DNA from 3 places in the Nocardioides sp. 31GB23 genome. Region 1 is predicted to be linked to each of the others. Evidence: predicted binding sites of a transcription regulator. Region 1 holds the regulator's gene; each other region holds the start of a gene.

Region 1 (5,523 bases):
GGCCGAGGGCATCCGCGACGCCCAGGTCCCCGAGATCGAGACCTTCAGCGACTGGCTGGGCGACTGGGACGAGGAGGTCCCGCCGACCATGCTCGACCACGCCAACGCCGGCCACGGCTCCGGTGACATGTCCGAGACCATGGAGGGCATGGACGACGCCATGCCCGGCATGATGACGGGCGCCGACATGGACGCCCTGCAGGACGCCGGCGCCGGTGACTTCCAGACGATGTGGCTCGAGATGATGATCGAGCACCACGAGGGCGCGGTCGAGATGGCCCGCACCGAGCAGGAGGACGGCCGCTACCGGCCGGCCGTCGAGCTCGCCGCCGAGATCGAGGAGAGCCAGGGCGTCGAGATCGAGACGATGCGCGGCCTCCTCGGCTGACCGGCCCCGCGGGACGTCATACGGGCGGGACGTCAGCGAGCCGCGGGAGGTATGACGTCCCGCGGCTCGCCCCGCTGCTGTGCCGGCCTACAGCCGAGAGCGCCCGTCGTACCCGCCCCGCGGCGGCTTGAGCCCGAAGAACGCCCCGACGGTGGGGGCGACGTCGGTGGTGCGGGCGTGGCGTGGGGAGACCGTGCCGGGGGTGACCGAGCGGTGCCCGCCGCCGATGAAGAACGGGATGGCGCGGGTCGCGGGGTGGCCGTGGTTGCCGGGGATGGGGTTGGAGAAGACGTCGGGGTCGCTGAAGCGCCAGCCGGCCCGGCAGAAGACCACCACGTCGCCCGACTCGGGGCCCAGGCGCAGCCAGTCGGCGCGGCGGTCCCAGGCCTTCAGCACGCCGGGCACGTCGGAGGCGATGCGGCGGATGCGGCGTACGGCCTTGTCGCGCTGGGCGCGCGGGCCGGTCCAGTAGACGAGGTCGGCGCCGCCGTTGTCGGCGATCGCGAAGCGCCCGGCCAGGAACGGGTCCTCGGAGAGCGGCCCCTGCAGCGAGACGATGCGGTCGGGGTAGGACCAGTCCATCGAGTGGTCGGCCAGCACGATGACGATCGAGTGCTCCCAGCGCCCCGAGCTCTTCAGCTCGGCCACGAAGTCGCCCACGAGCCGGTCGGTGTTGACCAGCGCGAGCCGGCGCGCGACCTCGAGGGTGGTGGGCCCGGTGAGGTCGGTGTGCCCGAGCCGGTCGACGTCGCCGAGGTTGACGAAGACCAGGTGCGGGTCGAACGTCTCGACCATGTCGAGCGTCGCGCGCATCGTGAACTCGTCAGGGGCGTGCCCCGAGATCGGCACGATCGGGAACGGCTCCCAGCGGTGCGTGGCCCGCTCGCCGAAGATGCCGTAGAGGTACTCCTTGCTCAGCACCGTGCCGGTGCGCAGTCCGCGCCGGTTGAGGCGTTCGATGACGGTGGGGAAGCGCAGGTCGGAGGGCCGGTCGAGGGTGCGGACGTCGCCCAGCTCGCGGTCGTAGACGGCATTGGCCGGCACGCCGCTGCGGTCGGGCCGCACCCCGGTCATCATCATCGTGTGGTTGGGGATGGTCTCCATCACCGGCATCGACGTGGCCCGCGGGTGGTGCACGCCGCCCTCGCGCAGCGCCAGCAGATTGGGCGTCAGGCCGCTGTCGATCTCCTCGGGCCGGCAGCCGTCGACGACGAGCACGTAGGCGCGCTTGCGGGTCGCGGGGCCGGCAGCCACGGCCGGGTCAATGCCGGCGAGCGTCGAGAACGCCAGGCCCGAGGCCGCGGCGGTCAGGACCGTACGCCGCCCGGCGCGGATCTCGCCGAGCCCACGGTCGAAGGGTGCCTGGCCGTCGGTGCGGCGGGGCGTGCTGGGCTCGCACATCAGCGGTCTCCGACCGGGGTCGCCACGCGCCGCACCGTGCTGGTGCCGGCGAGGGTCTCGAACGACGCGTCGTGCGTCGCGGTGGTCTGCTTGTCGTCGCGCGCGCCGATCACGAACCAGTCCATCTGGGTGCGCTCGGCGGTGATGTCGAGCACCGAGAAGCCGTGGTCGTCGAAGTTCAGGTACTTGATGTGGCGGTTGTTGGCCTGGATCGCGGCCTCCACCACCGGGGTCAGCGCGGGCTGGCCGGTGATGTCCTTGAGGTTGTTGGAGGTCACCGAGGAGCAGACGAGCTCGACGCCGACCGAGTCGCCGAGCACCGGGTAGGCCGAGGTGTCCAGCGGCAGGTCGCAGGCCCAGCCGGAGTGGATGTCGCCGGTCACGAAGACCACGTCCTTGACCTGGTGGTCGCGGATGTGGGCGAAGACCTCGCGCCGGTCGGCGGTGTAGCCGTCCCACTGGTCGACGTTGTACGGCGCGCCGTCCTGCGGCAGCAGCCCGGTGACGTTGTTGACGGGGTCGATGAGCTCGTTGGGCAGGTCGGCGAAGGTGACGGGCGCGATCATCACCGGGTTGCCGATCACCTTCCACTGCGGGGCGTGGTCGCCCCGGGTCAGGGAGTCCTTGAGCCACTCCATCTGCCGGTTGCCGGTGATGGTGCGCAACGGGTCGTTGACCTCGGCGTCGACGACCGGGGTGGCGACCTGCTGGGAGCGGTAGGTGCGCAGGTCGAGCATGCTGATCTCGGCCAGGTCGCCGAAGCGCAGCCGCCGGTAGAGCCGCGCGCCGTCGCCCAGCGAGGCGGTGCCGTCCATGCGCACCGGCATCCACTCGTCGTACGCGCGGTGGGCGCGGGCGCGCCGCTTGAGGTAGTCGCCCTCGCTGTCGTCGTGGTTCTCGGCGTTCTTGCGCCACTGGTCGTTGGTGACCTCGTGGTCGTCCCAGGTCACGATCCAGGCGTACCTCGCGTGCAGCGCCTGCAGGTCGGGGTCGGTCTTGTACTGCGCGTGCCGGCGGCGGTAGTCGGACAGCGAGACCATCTCGCGGGCCGGGTCGTGGGCGCGGACGTCGACGTTGTCCTGGCCCATGCCGTACTGGCCGGGGGCGTACTCGTAGAGGTAGTCGCCCAGGTGCAGCACCGCGTGCAGGTCGTCGCGCTCGGCGAGCAGCCGGTAGGCGCTGAACCAGCCGGCCTGCAGGTTGGCGCAGGAGACCACGCCGAAGCGCAGGTTGGCTGGCGTGGCGCGCTTGGCCGGGGCGGTGCGGGTGGTGCCGACGGGGCTGCGCTGGCCGCGAGCGGTGAAGCGGTAGTAGTAGGTCGTCGCGGGCCGCAGGCCGCGCACGTCGAGCTTGACGGTGTGGTCGCGCGCGGCGCTGGTGACGAAGCGGCCGCGGCGCACCACGTCGCGGAAGCGGCGGTCGGTGGCGACCTCCCAGCGCACCCCCAGCCGCGGGCCCTTGCCGGAGCCCGGGGTGGCGGCGCGGGTGGGGGTGACCCGGGTCCAGATGAGCACCGCGCGCGGCAGCGGGTCGCCCGAGGCGACCCCGTGGGCGAAGACGTCGTGGCGGGCCCGGGCCGCCTGGGCGGCCGGCAGGGCGCCGCTGCCGGCGGCGATCGCGACGCTGCCGGCGCCTCCGGCGGCCAGCACGGTACGCCGGGCGAGCGAGGTCGAGGTCGGGCTCTGGGGTGGGGTCACGCCTCATCCAACGACGAAACCCCGCCCGCGTGACGCGGACGGGGGTGTCGACACCCACTGTTCACCGTCGGTTCGACGGCGGGTCGGTGGCGGGTCGGTGGTGGGGCTCAGACGCTGCGGAGCACGGCGGTGACGACGCCCAGGATCGAGGCGTGGGTGCCGTCGATGGGCTCGTAGGCGTCGTTGTGGGGCAGCAGCCAGACCTTGCCGTCCTTGCGCTGGAAGGTCTTGACGGTGGCTTCCTCGCCGATCAGGGCGGCGACCATCTGGCCGTTGCTGGCGGTCTGCTCCTGGCGGATCACCACGTAGTCGCCGTCGCAGATCGCGGCGTCGATCATCGAGTCGCCGGAGACCTCGAGCAGGAACAGCTGGCCGTCGCCGACGAGCTGCTGCGGCAGCGGGAAGACCGCCTCGACGCGCTCCTCGGCCAGGATCGGGCCACCGGCGGCGATCCGGCCCACGACCGGCACGTAGGAGGCCGCCGGCATGGTGTTACCGATGTCGGTCTCGTCGACCGAGCTCTCGTCGGCCGAGGAGATCGCCTTGCGCCGGGCCATCAGCTCGGGCAGGAAGACCTCGAGGGCGCGGGGGCGGTGGGGGTCGCGCTTGAGGAAGCCCTTCTCCTCGAGCACCTTGAGCTGGTGGGAGACGCTGGACGTGCTGGTCAGGCCGACGGCCTGGCCGATCTCGCGCATGCTCGGCGGGTAGCCGCGGGTCTCGATGGCCTCCTTGATGCAGGCCAGCACCTTGACCTGACGCGGGGTCAGGCCGGTCGCGTCGGGGGGCCCGTCGGGCAGCTCTGCGACGCCCCGCTTGCGGGGGCCGCCGTCCTTGGTCGCCATCGTGTGCCTTTCGTGCGCGAGGCCCGAGCCGGGGAGTCCGCTCGGATGGTCGTGGGGCCACGTTATCGCCGCACGCGTCCGACTTCAAACATCTGTTCGACTGCGTGTCGCGAGCTGCGGGCCGCCCTCACCGTCTCGAACAATTGTTCACCAGACCCCTTGCGTGCGTCGAACACCTGATCTAGTCTCGCTCATGTGTTCGATCGAACACCTGGTCGATCCGGTGCCTGATGGCCGGTTCGAGCGGGACTGTCGGTGGTCGTCGGTAGACATCACCTCGCAGCGATCGACCACCCGACCACCCCCTTCCCCAGGAGGTCCAGATGAGCACGATGACCCTCACCGCCACCCCGGCCCAGCTCCGCCTGCGCCCGGCCCGCACCACCCCTGCCACCACCCCTGCCCCCGTCCGGCTGACCCGCCGCGGCCGGCTCGTGGTGCTGGCGCTCGGCCTGCTGCTCGTCGCCCTGGTGGGCGTCGTCCTGGCCGGCGGCTCGGTGGCCACCAGCGAGTCCGGTCCCACCCCGGCGACCGAGATGATCACCGTCGGCACGGGCGACACGCTGTGGGCGATCGCTGCCGAGCGTGCCGAGGCCGGCGACGTGCGTGAGGTCATCGAGCGCATTCAGCGGCTCAACTCCCTCGACGGTGGCCTGGTGGTCACCGGTCAGCGGCTGGTCGTCCCGGCCGGCTGAGCCGGACGCCCGGGCGTGAGGTCCGGGCACGGCGGCCACCTGGCCGCCCACGATTTTCGCCGGTCGCCTCGACCCCGGCCGGCGAAACCAGGGGAAAGACGAGGGGCGGGCCCGCAGTGGGCCCGCCCCTCGCGCCATGTCCGGGTGCGCCTCGGTCAGGGTGGGGGCATGGGTGCGGCTCGCGACGACGACGTGTTCGAGGAACGACTGGCGCAGTGGCAGGCCTGGTGCGAGGCGCCGTGGGGCCGGCTGCGGTTCAGCGTGGTGCGCGAGACGCTGCGCCGCCAGGCCCAGGCGCTGGGTGGGACCGACGGTGGGCTGCGGGTGCTCGACGTGGGCGGCGGCGACGGGCGCGACGCGGTCGCGCTGGCCCGGATGGGTCACCAGGTGACGGTCCTGGACCCCGCGGCCTCCTGGCTCGCCGAGGCCCGCTCGCGTGCGGAGTCGGCCGGGGTGGGGGAGTGGCTGGTGACCGTCGAGGGGTCCATCGACGACCTGGG
Region 2 (5,523 bases), on a different contig from region 1:
CGAGGGCTGCACGCCGCCCTCCGACCTCAACGGCGACGCCGACTACCGGCGCCACCTGGCGACGGTGCTGACCCGGCGAGCGGTGCTCGCGGCTGCGGGGGCGTAGTGGATCTCCGTCACCAGTTCAGCGTCCCTCTCGGCGTCGAGGAGACCTGGGAGCACTTCCAGGACATCGGCGCCCTGGCCGAGTGCTTCCCCGGCGCCACGGTGACCGGCGTCGAGGACGACACGTTCAAGGGCACGGTCAAGGTCAAGCTCGGCCCGATCGCGCTGCTCTACACCGGCTCGGGCACCTTCGTGGACAAGGACGACGCCGCGCACCGCTACGTCGTCGACGCCAAGGGCAAGGACAAGCGCGGCAACGGCACGGCCGGGGCGAAGGTGACCCTGTCGATGAGCGAGTCGGCGCCCGGTCGGACCGAGGTCGAGGTGGTCACCGACCTGGCGATCACCGGCAAGCCGGCCCAGTTCGGGCGCGGGGTGATGCAGGACGTCTCCGACAAGCTGCTGGGCCAGTTCGTCAGCTGCCTCGAGCAGCGTCTCGCGGCGCCCCAGGAGCCGGAGCAGGCCGACACGCCGCCCCCTGCGGCGCCCGCCCCTCCGGGCAAGCACATGGGTCAGGACCCGGGCGTGCCTGAGCCGGAGCCGGCCTCCAGCCCGGAGCCGCCCCGGCCCGTGTCGTCGGCCCCCTCGTCGGCGGGCACCGGCGACGAGGCGCTCGACCTGGGCTCGACCGTGCTGCCGGTGCTGCTGCGCAGCTACGGCCCCCAGGTGGGTGCCGGGCTGCTGGCGCTGCTCCTCGTGTGGTGCGTGACGCGACACCGCCGAGGCTGAGCCCCAGGCCCCCACGGCCGTCACCTGCTGAGGCCGCCCGCGGCTCAGAGCAGGGCGACGGCCAGGGCGGCCACCAGCACGGCCACCACGGCGAGGGCGACCAGCAGCCAGATCGTGCTACCGGCGCGCCTGCCGGAGTCCAGCGGCGTCTCCGGCAGGTGAAGCCGGTCCTCGGGCGAGGTGCCGAACCCCATCGAGGGGTCGGTGCTGGCCCCGACGGGGTGGTCGCCGCGCACGTGGCCCGCCGGCGGGCGCTCGTGGTGCTGGCGGTGCCGACCGGTCCCGCCGGCGTGCGGGTCCTGGTTGCTCATGGGGGTACCTCCGTCTCGAAGGCGTCCCGAGCGACGCCCTGGAACCCTCCATTGAACGCCTGTGCCGCCCGCGGCGCCATACCCGTCGAGGACTAGAAGACGTTGAGCGGGCGGAACTGGACCGAGAGCCGCGGGCCGGCGTGCGCGACCTTCGGCACCGCGTGCTCCCAGGTGCGCTGGCAGCTGCCGCCCATGACCAGCAGGTCGCCGTGGCCGGTCTCGAAGACCCGGCTCTCGCCACCGCCGCGCGGCCGCAGGTGCAGCTTGCGCGGGTCGCCCACCGAGACGATGGCCACCATCGTGTCCTGGGTGCTGCCCCGCCCGATGGTGTCGCCGTGCCAGGCCACCGAGTCGCGCCCGTCGCGGTAGTAGCAGCAGCCCGCGGTGCGGAACGGCTCGCCCAGCTCGGGCAGGTAGTGCTCGCTCAGCGCCTGCCTGGCCTGCGTCAGGACCGGGTGGGGCAGCTCCTCACCGATCATGTAGGTGTGCAGCAGGCGCGGCACGTCGACGAGTCGGTCGTACATCTGGCGTCGCTCGGCGCGCCAGGGCACCTGCTCGACGAGGCTGCTCATCACGTCGTCGGGCTCGGGCAGCCAGGAGCGGAGCACGTCGACCCAGGCGCCCTGGCCCAGGTGGTGGCGCTCGAGACCGGCGAGGCCCTCGACCAGGGCGGGCACCCCGCCGGACGGCGCCGCGAAGAGCGTGGTCTGGAAGTCCATGGCCCCATCGTACGACGCATCTCGAACGCGTGTTCGAGATGGTCCGCGGCGTGTCGTCGGCCCGGTACCGCGTCCGGTCGCGGGCCCGGTCGTTGGCCCAATCCCGGGAAAGCCCGGACGCAGGGCGCCGGACCTGTCTAGTCTGCCAGGCGTGGACGACGTGATGGCTCCCCCGGGACGTGCCCTCAAGCACGTGCAGGTGCGGGAGTACGTGCGGACCCTGGTGGGCAGCAGCTCGCCCGGCTCGCCCGCCCCCTCCGAGCGCGAGCTGGTCCAGCGCTTCGGCGTGGCCCGGATGACGGTGCGCCAGGCGATGGACGCGCTGGTCGTGGAGGGGCTCCTGGAGCGGATCCCCGGGCGGGGCACCTTCGTGGCGCGCCCCCGGCGCACCGCCAGCAAGATCACCGGCTACACCGAGGAGATGACGCGTCGCGGCCTGCTGGCCGAGTCGCAGACCCTGCTGGCCCGCCGCGAGCAGGCCGGGCCGGGCGTGGCCCGGGCCCTGTCGCTGACCGAGGGCGACGCGGTCATCCACTGGCGCCGGCTGCGCCGGGCCGACGGGGTGCCGATGTGCCTCGAGGACGCCTACCTCAACGAGGTGCTGCTGCCGGGGTTCCTGCAGCAGGGGATGCCCACCAGCCTCTACGACTCCCTCGACGCCCGGGGCCTGCGCCCGACCTGGGCCGAGGACTCCATCACCGCCGACAAGGCGACCGCCGAGGAGGCGGGGCTGCTCGAGGTCGAGCCGTTCAGCGTGGTGCTGCGCCACTCCCGGCGTGCGCTGTGCGACGACAAGGTCGTCGAGGTCTCACGGACGGTCTACCGCGCCGACCGGTTCACGCTGTGGGTCCAGCTGGGCCAGGACTGCTGAGGGTCCCCAGCGCCGCCACCGCGGTCCCGGACTCCTCGCACACCCACGTCGGGTCCGGCCCGCCGAGGTCGGGGTGGATGTAGAGCGCGTGCTCCGGGGCGTCGCCGCAGCCCAGGCACAGCGGCCAGCGGCCCACCTGCTCGAGCAGCGCGTCCTGCACGTCCTGGGCCACCAGCCCGGCGACGTAGACCACCCCCTCGGGCCACTGCTCGGCCCACCAGGTGCGGGAGGAGACGGCGTCCTCGAGGAGCGAGACGGCCCCCGGGGTCGCGTGGCCGCGGGCCTGGAGGTCGGCCAGCACCCGGGCCCGGGCATCGAAGATCAGGGTGTCGTCCACGTGCCCATTGTCCCCCCGGGGCAAGTCGCACCGGCGCGGCACTGCCCGGCGGCTCGTAGGGTGGCGGGCGTGGGCATCCTCATCGACCCGCCCAACGCGGCCGGGCACGGTCGCCTGTGGTCGCACGTGGCCAGCGACACCTCCTTCGACGAGCTGCACGCCTTCGCCCGCCTGCTCGGGATCCCCGAGCGCGGCTTCGACCGCGACCACTACGACGTGCCCTCCGAGTGGTACGACGACGTGGTCGCCGCGGGCGCCGCGCCGGTCAGCAGCCGCGAGCTGGTGGCCCGCCTGGTCGCCGCCGGCCTGCGCCGGCGCAAGCGCCCCCGCTGACCCGGCCCGAACTTCGCCCCGACCCGGCCCGAACTTCGCCCCGACCCGGCCCGAACCGCCTCAGGACACCTCGCGGTCGGGGACCTCATGGACGCCCAGGCGCGCCAGCTCGGCCTCCAGGTTGGCGCGCGCCGGCGCCTCCCAGCGCTCGCGTGCGTAGGCGGTGTGGAAGAGCGCCGGCTTCCGCGCCAGCCCCACCAGCACCTGCGCGCGGCCCTGGGCGAAGGTCGCGTCGTCGAGGTGGGCGAACTCCGCGCGCACCGCGGCGACGTACTCGTCGTAGCGCTCGCGCGGGGCGGCCAGGATCGCCAGGTCGGCGTCGGAGAGCAGGCAGCCGGAGGTGTCGTCGTCCTCGGGCGTGTGCGTCTCGGTCAGGCGCACGAGCCGCGCCACCTCCTCGACCAGGTCGTCCTCGACCCGACCGGCCAGCGAGTCCTCCGCCCACGCCGCGGACCGCTCCTCGGCGTCGCGCTCGCCGTCGTAGACCGCGTCGTGGAACCACGCCGCCAGCACCACGGGCAGGTGCCGCACGACCGCGCCGTGCTCGCCGATCTCGTCGAGGCGGGTCAGCACCTCGACCAGGTGCTGGACGTCGTGGTAGCCGCGCTGGGGGGAGGCGTAGGCCGCCACCAGCTCCTCGCGCAGGTCGTCGGCGTCGGTCAGGGGCCACCAGGGCCGGGGGTCGTGCAGCATGTGCGGGCGTTCCTCGATCGACGGACGGTGGTGCCGGCAGTGCCGGAGGAGCCATTCAAACGCGCCCGGCCCGCGCACGCTACTCTCGCCGCACCCCACCGAACTGGAACGTGTTCTGGTCGGTGTCGACGACGACGTAGAAGGAGTGGACGTGGCAGCGAGCAACGAGCGGATCCGTGAGGTCGTGGAGTCCTACGTGGCCCTGGTGGCGAGCGGCACCGCTGCCGAGATCGTGGACCTCTTCGCGCCGGGAGCCACCGTCGAGGACCCGGTCGGCTCCGCGGTGCGCACCACCCGCGAGGAGATCGCCGCCTTCTACGGCACCCTCGAGGGGCTGCAGCAGGAGACGAGGCTCGTCGAGTGCCGCATCGCCGGGGGCGAGGCGGCCTTCCACTTCGAGGTCCGCACCACCACCGACGGTGCGACCTTCACCCTGGCGCCCTTCGACGTGATGACCTTCGACGACGAGGGGCGGATCACCAGCATGCGCGCCTTCTGGTCCGACGCCGACATGACCGTCTCCTGAGCCGGCGCTGAGCCGTCTCCGAGCCGGCGGTTCAGACGCGGGTGCTCGGCAGCCGCAGCGACGCCGCGCTCGCGCGCGGGAGGCTGGCGCGCGCCGGCCGGGGCCGTCGTGGCGAGCGGGTCAGGCGCACCGTGCCGAGGTCGACCAGCTGGCCGGCCCCGACGGCGAGGCCGCGCAGGTGCACGCGGTCGACCACGACGTCGCCGGGCCCCGACTTGACCACCACGGTCAGGCCGGCGCGGTCGGGCAGGTCGCCGCCGACCACGAAGCGTCCCTCGCGGTCGGAGCGGGTGCGGGCCAGCAGGGTGCCGCGCGCGTCGCGCAGCTCCACCACCGCGGCGTACGACGCCCGCTCGCCGTCGGCGTCGAGCACGAGGCCGCGCAGCGCACCGCCGACGACGGGGTCGACCCCGCCGGGACGCGAGGCGCCGAGCAGGGGCTGGGCCAGGCGCAGCACCAGCCGCGGAGCCGGGGCGGGGCCGATGCGCACCAGCAGGGGAGTGGCCTGGTGCCAGCGGCTGCGGGCGCCGACGAGCAGGTCGACGCCCCTCGGGAGCCCCGCCAGGGTGAAGACCCCGAGGGCGTCGGAGCGGGTGTGCACCCGGGTGCCGTCGGGGGTCGTCGCCTCCACGAGCGCCTGACGGGCGCGGCCGTCGGCTGCGGTGCGCACGCTGCCGGTCACGGTGGCGCCGGGCGCCAGGCGGACCTCCGCGGCGGTGCGCCAGCCGGCACGGACCTCCACCTGCGCCCGTCCGGGGGCGAGCCGGGCCGGGTCGTGCGAGGAGCGGGCGTCCTCGACCTCGACGCGCCAGGAGCCGGGCGGGACCCGCAGCAGCGTGGTCGTGTCGTGCACCCGCTTGTCGCCCGCGAGGCGCCCGTCGGCGGACCACCAGCGCACC
Region 3 (5,523 bases), on a different contig from region 1:
ACCCGCGAGCTGTCCACCGAGGTGCTCGGCACCGCGATGGCCGCCCCGGTGCTGCTGGGGCCGGTGGGGGTGCAGACCCTCGCCCACCCCGACGGCGAGCTGGCCAGCGCCCGCGCGGCGACCGCGATGGGGCTGCCGTTCGTGCAGTCCACGCAGGCCGACCACTCGATCGAGCAGGTCGCCGAGGCCTCCGGCGACGGCGCCCGGTGGTACCAGCTCTACTGGCCCTCCGACCCCGAGCTCTGCGAGAGCTTCCTGGCGCGGGCCCGGGCCTCCGGCTACACCCACCTCGTCGTCACCCTCGACACCACGATGCTGGGCTGGCGCCCCCAGGACCTCGACCGCGGCTACCTGCCGTTCCTGGCCAACCAGGGCATCGCCTCCTACACCACCGACCCGGTCTTCAACGCCCGCCTCGAGAAGCCGGCCGACGAGGACCCGGTCGGCGCCGGCATCGCGTTCGCCGGCGTCTTCCCCAACCCCGGCCTGAGCTGGGACCAGCTGCCGTGGCTGCGCGAGCGCTGGCCCGGCCCGATCGTGCTCAAGGGCGTCCAGCACGTCGGCGACGCGCGGCTGGCCCGCGACCACGGCGTCGAGGGCATCGTGGTCTCCAACCACGGCGGCCGCCAGGTCGACGGCGCGGTGGCCTCCCTCGACGTGCTGCCCGGCATCGCCGAGGCCGTCGGCGACGACCTGTGCGTGCTCTTCGACTCGGGCGTGCGCTCGGGCCCCGACGTGTTCAAGGCCCTGGCGCTGGGCGCCGAGGCGGTGCTGCTGGGCAGGCCCTACCTCTACGGCCTGGCCCTGGGCGGGCAACCTGGTGTCGAGCACGTGCTGCGCTGCCTGCTGGCCGAGCTCGACCTGACGCTGGGCAACGCCGGCTACGCCAGCCACCGCGACCTGGGCCCGGAGGCACTGGTGCGGGGCTGAGTCCCGGCCGCTACCAGGGCAGCCCGTCGTCGTACGACGCCTCGTCGGCGACGCGCGCCGCCTGCGGTCCGAGCCGCACCACGTCACCCATGGTGAGCTGGCGACCGCGACGGGTCTCGACCTCGCCGTTGACCAGCACCTCGCCGGAGGCGACGACCTCCTTGGCCTGCGAGCCCGACTCGATCAGGTTGGCCAGCTTGAGGAACTGGCCCAGGCGGATGACGGACTCCTCGCGGACGGGGACGTCGAAGGGCTCCACTGGTTCAGGCACTCCCCCAGTCAACCACTCGCGCGACGGCGCGCCCCTCAGGCCGCCTGGAAGTCGTCGGCGAGGACGACTGGGAGGTGGTGGCGGTAGAGGTGGACCACGGGACCCAGCCCCCGGGGCTCCCGGGCCGGTGGGTCGCCGGGTGGCAGGGCGGGTGCTCTGGAGCGGGCCTGGTGGCCGGTGGGGGTCGTCGTGGTGACGACGCCGTCATGGGTGGTGGCGGCGAAGCCGGGGGCTTCCTTGGCCTGGTTGCAGGCCTCGCACAGCCCTTGACCGTTCACTGCGCTGGTGGGACCGCCGGCGTGGTCGGGGACGACGTGGTCGTGGTGCCGGATGGGTGCGTCGCACCAGGGGGTGCGGCACGACTGGTCGCGCAGGTCGATGAACAGCCCCAGCGACGCCGGGAAAGTGCGGGAGCGGGAGTCCATCGCGACGAGGGCACCGCTGCTGGTGGTGTAGAGCCGCCGCAGCGTGACTTGTGCTTCCGCCAGGGCGGTGGCGACCAGGTCACGAGCGACCCCGGCCGGCACCGGGCCGTACCCGGCGATCCAGCCCGGCTGGTGGCCGCCACCGAGCAGGGTGGCATCGGAGACGGTCAGGTTGACCGCCACCGGCACCGGGCCAGGAACTGGCGCCGGCTCGGCGGACTCTGAGCTGGTGGGGGTGGTCAGGGAGGCGACCAGGGCGTCGGCCATCACCTGGCCACGGGAGCGCTCGTCACCAGCGGCACGGGCCTGGTCGGCGGCGCGGGTCAGGGCGGCGTAGACCGAGACTCCTTGGGCGACCGGGAGCAGCGCGGTCAGGTAGGTCATCGTGTCGGGCGCGGGTCGCAGCGAGACGTGCCGCTCGCCCTCGGCCCTGCGCGAGCGCTTCAGGGCGGCGTGCGGGTCGAGCTCGTAGGCCCGGGCCCGCGCCGCGGCGACCAACCGCTGGTCGCCCCAGCCGTCGGTGGTGGCCGGGTCGGCCATCAGCTCCGCGTCGATGCGGCGACGGTCCTCGAGCGAGAGGCAGGCGGTCTCGCGGGCGACCAGGGTGGCGCGCCACTCGGTGCACCACCCGGAGCGCATCGCGGCCAGGGTGTGCGGCAGCTCGGCCACCAGGGTCTTCGCCAGCCCGAGGTGGCGGGCGCCCCGGTTGGGCGACTCCCGCCGGGCCAGGGCGACCTGCGAGGCCACCCCGGCGCCCTGCTTCTCCGCGCGCACACCGGCTGCGGCGTGGCGGCGGCGTACGACCTCGTCGAGCCGCGCCGTCACCTCGACCTGCAACGCCTCGAGGCGGCACTTCTCCTCCTCGGCCGCGCGCAGCACCTCGACCAGCTCGACCTCGGAGAGGTCGGCCAGGTCGAGACCGGGTGTGGGAGCGAGTGCCATGCCGACACTCTACTCGAACACGTGTTCGACTGCAAGGGTGTGACGACCCCGCCTTCGCGCTCTCAGAGCCGTCACCGCCCTCCTGGCGGGACCCCGCGCACCCCTCGACCCCTGGCCCCACCTGGCCGGCCCGTCGCCGGAGAGCCACTTCCAGGAGACAGGTCCACCGGCCACGACCCATCCGGGCCGTCGGGTCGTGCACCCGGCTCTGCCACGTGATGGGAGGGCGGGTCGAGCGAGTCGAGGACGACTGGACGCGCATCACTCGACTGCCGATCAGCGGTGGCGTCCAACATGAGGGACTACAAGCCCTTGTCGTCCGACCACCGTCAGCTCGGCGAGCGTCCGGGCAGCGGCCGTACTCTGCGCGTCATGACCGAAGACCGACGCACGAGCCGCAATCCCCGGGAGCCTGCCAAGCACGGTCCCAGTGGCGCAGAGCGTTGGGCGGACTACCTGGACTGGCTGCGAGAGGACATCATCGATGGTGTCCTCGGACTCCCGCTGTCAGAACGAACGGCGTCACGACTGCCCAGCGGATGGTCGCCCATCGAACTGCTGAGCCATCTCCTCCACATGGAACAGCGCTGGTTCGTCTGGGGATTCCTGGGCGAGCGAGTCCCTGACCCCTGGGGCGACTGGAACGTTGACGACCCATCGGTCGACTCCGCACCGACGGGCATCGTCCCTGCTTGGCGAGTCGCTGACGGAGCAGCGGCAGAAGACATCGCCGCCCTCCTGCGCGACATGGGCCGGCGCACACGAAAGGCTCTCGACACCCACGGTCTCGAAGAACGCGCCCGTGTCGGTGGCAGGTTCACCGATGACCCTCCCACCTTGGAGTGGATCTGCTTCCACGTTCTCGCGGAGTACGCCCGCCATGCGGGCCAGTTCGACGTTGTACGCGAGTTGAGCACGCCTGGGTCCAGCGACCACTGATGCGCGTTCACCTGCCACGTAGCGCTCAGTGCTGATTGGAGCGAACCTCACTGCGCAGTCTGTTCGTCGCGAACCTGTACTCGAGCTTGAACCCTTCGCCCAGTGCCTCGCCAACTTCGTGGCTGAGTGCGTAGCCCCGCTTGTCGTGGTCGTAGATGTACTCGGGCGTCCACTCGAAGCACGGGTCGCCGATGTGCTCGGCGTACTCATCGACCCACTCCTGCACCCGCCCTCGAACGTCGTCCGGCAGCGGCAGATCGACGTCGTCGAGATCTGTGGACTGGGGCCAGAGCCCGATGCCGGTCATGTCGTCGACGAACATGCGCACCCGGACCACGTCGGACCGCCGGGACCTAGCACCCACGTGCAGCATCTTGCCTTTCACTCGAGGGAATCGCACTCATCCGCTGCCGACAGTGGCAGCCCTTCCCCGCGCCCGCGCACCTCGTCGTCAGCCGGGATCGGTGAAGCTGACCGGCTTGCCCGCCGCTCGGGCGTAGTCGATCTCTCGTCGCGTCGACTCGCCGACGTACCCGCCGGGGTTGACGACGAGCACCCGGTCGGCGAGGTCGATCTTGCGCAGGTGGAGGGCGTCGAGCACGGCCTTCTGCTCCGACGTCGGTGACTCGTCCGCGTCGCTGGGGGCCAGCACGATGACTCCGGCGAAGGTGAGCTCGCGGTCCGCTGCGCGCATCTGGGTCATGAACCTCGCCGATCCGCAGAGGCAGACGATCTCAGGACGGCCGATCACGAGGCGACCCTAGCGACGTACCCGCATGTCACGCTCGGCAGGAACTCACGCCGGCTCGCGAGGAACTGGCGCCGGCTCGGGTCAGGGCAGCAGCACGTCGAGGGTGTGGATCAGCACGCCGACCAGCCCGCCGACGATGGTGCCGTTGATCCGGATGAACTGCAGGTCGCGGCCCACGTGCAGCTCGATGCGCTCGGCGGCCTCGCGGCCGTCCCAGCGCTCGATGGTGTGGGTGATGACGGCGGTGACCTCCTGGCCGTAGCGCTCGACGACGAAGACGGCGGCGTCGGCGGCGCCGGCGTCGAGGCCGTCGCGCAGGTCGGGCTCGGTGACCAGGCGGTGGGCGAACCGGTCGACCTCGGTCTGCAGCCGCTCGCGCACCGCGCCGCGGGGGTCGCCGAGCGACTCGGTCAGTGCCCGGCGCAGGGCGTCCCACAGGGCGATGGCGGTCGCGATCACCTGCGGCTGGTCGAGCAGGCGGTCCTTGAGCGCCTCGGCCCGCTCGCGGGTGCCGGGGTCCTCCAGCAGGTCGTGCGAGAGCTGGCGCAGCATCGAGTCGAGCGCGGCCCGGGCGCGGTGGCGCGGGTCGTCGCGGATGTCGGAGACCCAACGCACCAGCTCGAGGTGGATGCGCGAGGTGACCCGCTCGTTGACGCTCTGCGGGGCCCACCACGGCGCCCGCTCCCCCAGCACCTCGGCGACGGTGTCGGGGTTGTCGACCAGCCACCCGTGCAGCTCGTCGAGCACCAGGTCGATCACCCCGTGGTGCAGGTCGTCGCGCATCGCCTCGGCCAGCAGGTTGCCCAGCAGCGGCGAGATCGGCTCCTCGTGGAAGCGCGGCACCAGCGCGTCCTCGACCAGGCTGCGCACGTGCTCGTCGCGCACCTTGGCCAGCCCCGTGGCGACCACCTCGGCCACTTCGTCGACCACCCGCCGCGAGTGCTCGGGCTTCGAGAGCCAGGCCCCGACCCGGGCCGCGACCTGGGCGGCGCCGACGCGCTCGCGCACGACGTCCTCCTGCAGGAAGTTCTCGCCGACGAACTCCTGCAGGCCGCGGCCCAGGTCGTCCTTGCGGCGCGGGATCAGCGCCGTGTGCGGGATCGGGATGCCCAGGGGGTGCCGGAACAGCGCAGTCACCGCGAACCAGTCGGCGATCGCGCCCACCATCGACGCCTCGGCGCCGGCGTTGACGAACCCCCAGAAGCCGTCGGCGCCACGGGTCAGGGCGTAGACGACGGCCGCCAGGAGCAGCAGCCCCAGCGCCA

The links. The regulator LexA, encoded in region 1, represses DNA repair genes until DNA is damaged. The targets are predictions, from matches to a motif close to TCGAACANNTGTTCGA.
Region 2: a site for LexA is predicted at 1,886-1,901, ahead of ABKW28_RS08120 (alpha-ketoglutarate-dependent dioxygenase AlkB). Genes of this name have one in related genera too.
Region 3: a site for LexA is predicted at 2,582-2,597, ahead of ABKW28_RS09295 (DUF222 domain-containing protein). Genes of this name have one in related genera too.

What each region holds. Positions count from the first base shown of each region.
Region 1 is NZ_JBDYKJ010000037.1:38,896-44,418, forward strand. Features, by position in the region: gene ABKW28_RS13305 (DUF305 domain-containing protein) at 1-388, shown strand, start outside; gene ABKW28_RS13310 (alkaline phosphatase family protein) at 476-1,789, opposite strand; gene ABKW28_RS13315 (alkaline phosphatase D family protein) at 1,789-3,486, opposite strand; gene lexA (transcriptional repressor LexA) at 3,594-4,328, opposite strand; gene ABKW28_RS13325 (LysM peptidoglycan-binding domain-containing protein) at 4,652-5,023, shown strand; partial or broken gene ABKW28_RS13330 (methyltransferase domain-containing protein) at 5,192-5,523, shown strand, end outside.
Region 2 is NZ_JBDYKJ010000019.1:36,767-42,289, forward strand. Features, by position in the region: gene ABKW28_RS08105 (xanthine dehydrogenase family protein subunit M) at 1-106, shown strand, start outside; gene ABKW28_RS08110 (SRPBCC family protein) at 106-834, shown strand; gene ABKW28_RS08115 (hypothetical protein) at 879-1,145, opposite strand; gene ABKW28_RS08120 (alpha-ketoglutarate-dependent dioxygenase AlkB) at 1,238-1,864, opposite strand; gene ABKW28_RS08125 (GntR family transcriptional regulator) at 2,016-2,735, shown strand; gene ABKW28_RS08130 (hypothetical protein) at 2,701-3,072, opposite strand; gene ABKW28_RS08135 (DUF4031 domain-containing protein) at 3,142-3,405, shown strand; gene ABKW28_RS08140 (hypothetical protein) at 3,466-4,098, opposite strand; gene ABKW28_RS08145 (nuclear transport factor 2 family protein) at 4,250-4,624, shown strand; gene ABKW28_RS08150 (hypothetical protein) at 4,656-5,523, opposite strand, start outside.
Region 3 is NZ_JBDYKJ010000023.1:11,758-17,280, reverse strand. Features, by position in the region: gene ABKW28_RS09305 (lactate 2-monooxygenase) at 1-930, shown strand, start outside; gene ABKW28_RS09300 (RNA-binding S4 domain-containing protein) at 941-1,201, opposite strand; gene ABKW28_RS09295 (DUF222 domain-containing protein) at 1,237-2,568, opposite strand; gene ABKW28_RS09290 (DUF664 domain-containing protein) at 2,863-3,507, shown strand; gene ABKW28_RS09285 (hypothetical protein) at 3,533-3,835, opposite strand; gene ABKW28_RS09280 (hypothetical protein) at 3,959-4,210, opposite strand; gene ABKW28_RS09275 (DUF445 domain-containing protein) at 4,340-5,523, opposite strand, start outside.